DNA from 2 places in the Brevibacillus sp. TJ4 genome. Region 2 is predicted to be linked to the other one. Evidence: a T-box and tRNA genes for the amino acid it is inferred to sense, from the RefSeq annotation. Region 2 holds a T-box; the other holds one or more tRNA genes.

Region 1 (3,401 bases), 540 kb from region 2:
CCGGAAAACGACCACAAGCTGCACCGGACACCGCATGAAGCCGTCAGCCATCTGGCGGATGTGGACAAGCAGCTCGTCCGCTTTCTCGATTTTTTTGATTCCTGGGAGCAGATGCTGGAGCGCAACGTGTGCATACTCGTAAGCGACCATGGCCAGACCGTGATCGGCAAGAGCGAGGAGTATACGATTTCGCTGGATGAGCTGCTCTCGCGGTTTTCGGTTCTGCGTCTGGGAGAGCAAGTCTCCCCTGACTGTGAACTGGTCATCTGCAACAATGAGCGAATGTCGTACCTGTATCCGCTGCAAGCAGGCGTGATGGGAAAGATTGTGGACGATCTGTCGCATGACCAGCGGATTGACCTGATCGCCTGGAAGGAAGGGGAGCAGGTCGTGGTCAGGCAGGGCGGGACGGGGAAAACACTCCGTTTTTGGCGCAACGGACCTTGGACAGACATCCATGGCGTGACATGGGGAGTGGAAGGCGAGCTGGAGGTGCTGGACGTTCGGGGAAATGGGCGAGAATTGCAGTTCTCCACCTATCCGGATGCCTTTTCCCGTCTGTACGGAGCCTTGTTTGCCCAGACATGCGAAGTGGTGGCGGTGACAGCTGCGCCCAGCTATCAGTTTCTGTCCGAACTGGCCCCGACCCATCCGGGCGGAGGCAGCCATGGGTCCTTGCACAAACAGGATTCGCTGGTGCCCTTGCTGATTGCAGGGGCATCCCGCAGTTTTCCGACTCCTGCACGGATCGTCGACATCTCGGCTTTTATCCTTCAGGAGCTGGGGATTGAGACAGCTCTAGTTCCGCGATGATCGGCAGATGATCCGACCACGAAACGCGTACGACCTTGTAATCGAGAACATGCCAGTGGGACGAAGCGAACACGTAATCAAGCCGGCGTTTGAAAGAGGGCAGTGTGGACTGCTGCTCTTTCCCCATTTGTACGGCGCAGTCCTGCAATGGCGGAGAAAGTGAAACTGCAGAGGAATTGAAGTCGCCCAGCAACAGCAACGGTGAAGTTTTCCCCTGTTTCTGTGCCCACGCGCGCAGCAAGTGAAGCTGGGTGTTGCGGGAGCTGGCAAACAGGCTACAATGCGTATTGCCGATGAGAATAGTCGTTTCCTTCCAGCGAAGTGTCACTTCCTGCAAGGTGCGCTTTTCACGCCTCGCGGGCAAAGGAAGCGAACGGCTGTGCAATACGGGGTGTCGGGTAAGCAGTGCATTCCCGTACGCTCCGTCACCTAGCCCGATGCTTGGCGAGAAGCTCATGTTGTATTGCAGCTCACTCGCCAAGTAATCGGCCTGGTTGCCAAATTTGCTGTTTTGATGGACCTCCTGCAAACAGATCACATCTGCCTGGGTCGCATGCAAGGTTTCGGCCATTTGCCTCAGTCGTTTGCGCCAAAACAAATCGCGTCCACTGTGAATGTTGTAGCTTACAATTCGTATCATGGTCTTTCCTTTGCAATATGGATTCGGGTACACTGGAGAAAACGCATCCTCGTCCCGCGAGACAGCAATTTATTAGGATTTCCTGTTGCTTTTCATTTTAACCTATGCTATATTGGAATTCGTCGCCTCTACAAGATAAACTGGGAAATACATGGTTCAGTTACATAGGTTTCACGATTTGAAACCAAAATAAACAATCACGGAGAGTTACCCAAGAGGCCGAAGGGGACGGTTTGCTAAACCGTTAGTATGCGCAAGCGTAGCGAGGGTTCGAATCCCTCACTCTCCGCCACTTTTATTACCTGCATGGCGGCGTAGCTCAGATGGCTAGAGCGTTCGGTTCATACCCGAAAGGTCGGGGGTTCGATCCCCTCCACCGCTACCAGAGGGGCATAGTTTAACGGTAGAACGAAGGTCTCCAAAACCTTTGGTGTGGGTTCGATTCCTACTGCCCCTGCCAAAGACAATCAAACATCATGGCGGTCGTGGCGAAGGGGTTAACGCACCGGATTGTGGCTCCGGCACTCGTGGGTTCAAGTCCCATCGATCGCCCCATTGTATTGCGGGAGTATAGCCAAGTGGTAAGGCACGGGTCTGCAAAACCTTCACCCCCGGTTCGAATCCGGGTACTCCCTCCATCTCGATCTTGTCCCAGTAGCTCAGCTGGATAGAGCAACGGCCTTCTAAGCCGTCGGTCGGGAGTTCGAATCTCTCCTGGGACGCCATACTTGCATAATTGAGCCGCCGAACAGGCGGTTTTTTGCTTTTTTCTGTCTCCTTAATGAGTAGCGATCTTCATTCATCCCGTTCCCGGAGGGTGGTACGGTCGTCCTTGCTTTGACGTGCCATGACCTCAGAAACATAATTACGACACGAAAATAGAAAAACCCTCACTGGCCGATTGGTCAAGACCCCAATTTGTAGACAGTAAGAAAAACCCGGCCGCTAGGCCGCAAGTTGACGCCTGTATTCTACAGGCGTTAGCTTTTTTAGGTTGATTTGAATCCGTTCCTCATTGTAGAAACGGATATATTCTTCAATTCGCCTTTGTGCCTCTTCTAAGCTTCGTATATCATAAGGATAGAGTGCTTCCACCTTGAGATGGGAAAAGAAGCTCTCCATAGAGGCATTGTCTAAACAATTGCCTCTACGGGACATGCTGATTTGGGCGCCAACCGTAGGCAGCATGTCATGGTACGCATGGGACGTGTACTGGAATCCCTGATCGCTGTGAACGATCAGTCCGGTCACGTCCTTTTGCATTTCAAAAGCTTTCTTAAACGTCTCGAGGACTAATGCATTGTCATTTCGTAAACTCATATGGTAAGCCACAATCTCATTGTTGTATAAATCTTTTATTGCGGAGAGGAACAATCGCTCATCTCCAATACGAAATTGAGTGATATCGGTGACCCACTTCTGATTTGGTTTATCTGCGGTAAAGTCACGTTGTAACAGATTATTGGCAACACGACCAGTCGCTTCAGCGACCTGATACGTACTACGATAGGTGCGCTTACGCCGAATGATGGCCTTGATCCCAAGCCCCTGCATGATTTTCAATACCTTTTTGTGATTCACTCGTTTGTTGTATTGCCGTAGCAGCTCTTCTTTTATCCTCCGATAACCGTAAATTCCTTTTCGCTGCGTATATATGGCTTGAATCTGCAGTTTGATCTCACGATCCCGGTTCATATGTTTCCGTCCCAAATAACGATAATATCCGCTTCTCGAGACCCCCAGAACCTTGCAAAGCTCTGTCACAGTGTACAGCGATGCAACTCTTTCAATAATGCGATACTTCCTACTTACACCTCCGGTTTCCAGATTTCCAAACACTTTTTTAGCATTTCATTCTCCCGTTCCAGTTTTTGAACGTACCGACTCTGGTCGATATACTCTTTGCGCCTCCCACGTTGATCGAGGAGTCCAAACTCCCCAAGCTGTC
Region 2 (3,401 bases):
GCCCGGAGCAACTGTGGATTCGCAACAACGGCAGCACGCTGGTCAGCCAACTGCTCGACACGCTTACCTTTTGCACGATCGCATTTTGGGGGCTGTACCCGTTGGACGTCTGGCTGGAGATTTTGCTGACGACCTATCTCATCAAATTCGTCGTGTCAGCCGCCGCGACGCCTGTGCTCTACATCGCGCGCAGGATGAAAGTGGCGGAAGAATAAACAAGGGGCTGTCCCTCGCAAACGGATTGCGAGCGGACGCCCCTTTTTGTATTGGCATGTTCGGTACACTACAGCCGGGCCATTCCCATCGCTGTTTCTACCTTGTGCAGCATCTGGCTGGCGGCATCGTTGGCTTTTTTGGCCCCGGCAGAGAGGATGTCGTCCAGCTCGGGCGAGTCGATCAAGGCGTTGTAGCGCTCCTGCACAGGGCGGAGTGTCTCCACGACTACTTCGGCGAGGTCGGTTTTAAACGCACCGTAGCCTTTTCCTTCGTACATCGCCTCGATCTCCTCCAGCGTTTTGCCGGAGCATAGCGAGTAGATTGTCATCAGGTTGGAGACAGCCGGCTTTTCCGTCTTGTCGTAGCGTACCGCGCTGTCCGAGTCGGTTTGCGCCCGTTTGATCTTTTTCGTGATCGTATCGGCATCGTCGAGCATGGAAATGAATGCCCCCTGGTTGGGATCGGACTTGCTCATTTTCTTCGTGCCGTCGGCGAGCGACATGATCCGTGCTCCCGTTTCGGGCAGGCGGATTTCAGGAATTTTGAAGGTCTCGCCGTATCGGCTGTTGAAGCGGGCAGCCAGGTCACGGGTCAGCTCCAAATGCTGCTTCTGGTCTTCGCCTACGGGGACGAAATCGGTATCGTACAGCAAAATGTCAGCAGCCATCAACGGCGGGTAGACGAGCAAGCCGGCCGGAATGGACTCGCCTCGTCCGTCAGACTTGTCCTTGAACTGCGTCATCCGCTCCAGTTCGCCGACGTACGATGTGCACATCATAATCCAGCCCAGTTTGGCGTGAGCGGGAACCTCCGACTGGATAAACAGCGTGACCTTGTTCGGATCGAGGCCGACTGCCAGGTAGAGTGCTGCCAGGCGGCGGATGTTCTGCTTCAGCACAGCCGGGTCCTGCGGGACGGTAATCGCATGCTGGTCGACGATACAGTAGTAGCAGTTGAATTGATCCTGCAGCGGCACAAAATGCTTCATCGCCCCCAGGTAGTTGCCCAAGGTGAGAATACCGCTTGGCTGAATCCCGGAAAAAATCGTTTTCATCGTTACCTACTCCTTTTCGCAATCTGTTGTATGAAAAACAAAAAAGGCTCATCCGTCCTCGACAGGGACGAATGAACCGTGGTGCCACCCTTGTTATTTTGCTGCATGCCAAGAAAGCATGGGCAAAATCGCTTTGCTCCGTACCATCATTTTCGATACGGTGTCCCTGGTAACGTCGGGACAAAGGACGCCAGAGCCTACACACCGCCACAGGACGGCTTCGGTCTGGAGCTCGGAAGCCCATTCACCATCTGCTCGACGCTGATTTGCACCACCCATCAGCTCTCTTCGGTCTCGCACAATGGCTACTCTTCTTCCTCATCGCAATCGAGTCTAGCTTTTGATCACTAATTTTACTCACTGCTTGAAAAAAAAGCAAGAGGGATGGCAGTCCCGACTTTGATCTTTCAAAAATTGTCTGTCTACTCTACAATGGGTTCATACCAACCTTGCTTTCTGCACAGATGAGGATTGGCAAAAGCAGGAAAAAGAGGGTGACTCAGCTTATGATCAATGCAGAGCGTTTGTGGGACCGTTTGATGCAACTGGGGAAAATCGGACGGCAGGAAGTGGGCGGCGGAGTGAAGCGCCTCTCCTTTACTGCGGAAGAGCGGGCAGCCAAAGATTTGGTCGCAGGCTTTATGCGGGAAGTGGGTTTGACGGTGCGGGAAGATGAGGCAGGCAACCTGATCGGTCGCAAGGAAGGGAGAAATCCTGCCGCTCCTGTGGTGCTTGTCGGTTCGCACATCGATTCGGTTCCGCATGGCGGCGACTTTGACGGACCGCTGGGTGTGCTAGCAGGCGTGGAAGCCCTGCAGACGATGCAGGAGCAAGGGATTGAGACCGATCATCCGATCGAGGTGATCGCGTTTACGGATGAAGAAGGGACGCGCTTCGGATTTGGCATGATTGGCAGTCGGGCGATCGCCGGACGCCTGAAGCCGGAAGATTTGCAGGCCCGGGACAAAGACGGCATCACGATTGCCGAGGCGATGCGGCAGAGCGGGCTGGACCCGGAGCAGATCGGCAATGCGGTACGCAAGCCGGGCAGCGTGAAAGCGTATTTGGAGCTGCATATCGAGCAGGGAAAAGTGCTGGAGAGCCGCGAGCTGGCCGTCGGCGTCGTAAGCGGCATCGCCGGACCGATCTGGGTGAAATTCACACTCGAAGGCGAGGCAGGGCATGCTGGCACTACGCCGATGACGATTCGTCGCGACGCACTGGCTGCTGCCGCGGAAATCATGTTGTGCATCGAGCGGGAGGCGTCCCGGACGGGCAGCACGGTCGGCACGATCGGCAAGCTGCAAGCATTCCCCGGAGGCGTGAACGTGATTCCGGGAAGAGTCGAGTTCACGCTCGACCTGCGCGATGTGGACGAGGCGGTACGCGACGAGGTAGAAGAGCGGATCATGCGCGATGCCAGCGTGATTTGCGAACGCCGCGGCATCAGGCTGCAAGTGGAAAACATGCAGCGTGTCGCTCCGGTACGCTGCTCCCGCGAAGTGCAGGAGGCGATTCAGGAGGCTTGCGAAGCGGAGGGGCTGCCGGTATTCACCTTGCCGAGCGGCGCGGGGCATGACGGGATGCAGCTCGTCGACCTGTGCCCGGTAGGAATGATGTTTGCCCGCTCCAAAGACGGCATCAGCCACAACCCGGCGGAGTATACGTCAAAAGAGGACTGTGCCAAGAGTGCGGATGTGCTGTATCGCACCATCCTGACTTTGGCGACGGAACAATCGTAATTTCCCGACAGACGAAATAATCAGTCCGTTGCCAGCAGCAGCGGGCATACATAAAGGAGGAGAAGCAAGGATGACGACAGCGAGCGCAGTGGAAACGCTGAACAAAGCGGTGGAAGAAATCAAAGAGCAGGTGATTGCCTGGAGGCGGTATTTGCATCAGAATCCGGAGCTTTCCTTTCACGAAGAAAACACAGCCCAGTTCGTCTACGATACGCTTGTTTCGTTCGGCAATCTGGAGGTGACCAGACCGACCAGGACGAGTGTCGTGGCCCGATTGATCGGCCCTGCGCCGGGCAAGGTGCTGGCGATGCGCGCCGACATGGACGCCCTGCCGATTACCGAGGAGAACGACTTGCCGTACGCCTCGCAAAATCCCGGAGTGATGCACG

The links. The T-box of region 2 lies ahead of trpS (tryptophan--tRNA ligase). A T-box ahead of a tRNA ligase gene usually reads a tRNA of that ligase, here a tRNA-Trp.
Region 1: it encodes a tRNA-Trp, which carries the amino acid that the T-box ahead of trpS (tryptophan--tRNA ligase) is inferred to sense. The anticodon was not compared.

Annotation. Positions count from the first base shown of each region.
Region 1 is NZ_CP185865.1:2,765,544-2,768,944, reverse strand. It holds gene ACAF76_RS13640 (alkaline phosphatase family protein) at 1-813, shown strand, start outside; gene ACAF76_RS13635 (endonuclease/exonuclease/phosphatase family protein) at 767-1,453, opposite strand; tRNA gene ACAF76_RS13630 (tRNA-Ser) at 1,655-1,745, shown strand; tRNA gene ACAF76_RS13625 (tRNA-Met) at 1,762-1,838, shown strand; tRNA gene ACAF76_RS13620 (tRNA-Trp) at 1,840-1,913, shown strand; tRNA gene ACAF76_RS13615 (tRNA-His) at 1,933-2,008, shown strand; tRNA gene ACAF76_RS13610 (tRNA-Cys) at 2,018-2,091, shown strand; tRNA gene ACAF76_RS13605 (tRNA-Arg) at 2,102-2,178, shown strand; gene ACAF76_RS13600 (IS3 family transposase) at 2,399-3,217, opposite strand; gene ACAF76_RS13595 (helix-turn-helix domain-containing protein) at 3,262-3,401, opposite strand, start outside.
Region 2 is NZ_CP185865.1:3,307,300-3,310,700, reverse strand. It holds gene ACAF76_RS16225 (queuosine precursor transporter) at 1-215, shown strand, start outside; gene trpS (tryptophan--tRNA ligase) at 284-1,270, opposite strand; T-box leader at 1,331-1,601, opposite strand; gene ACAF76_RS16215 (Zn-dependent hydrolase) at 1,777-3,012, shown strand; gene ACAF76_RS16210 (M20 family metallopeptidase) at 3,083-3,401, shown strand, end outside.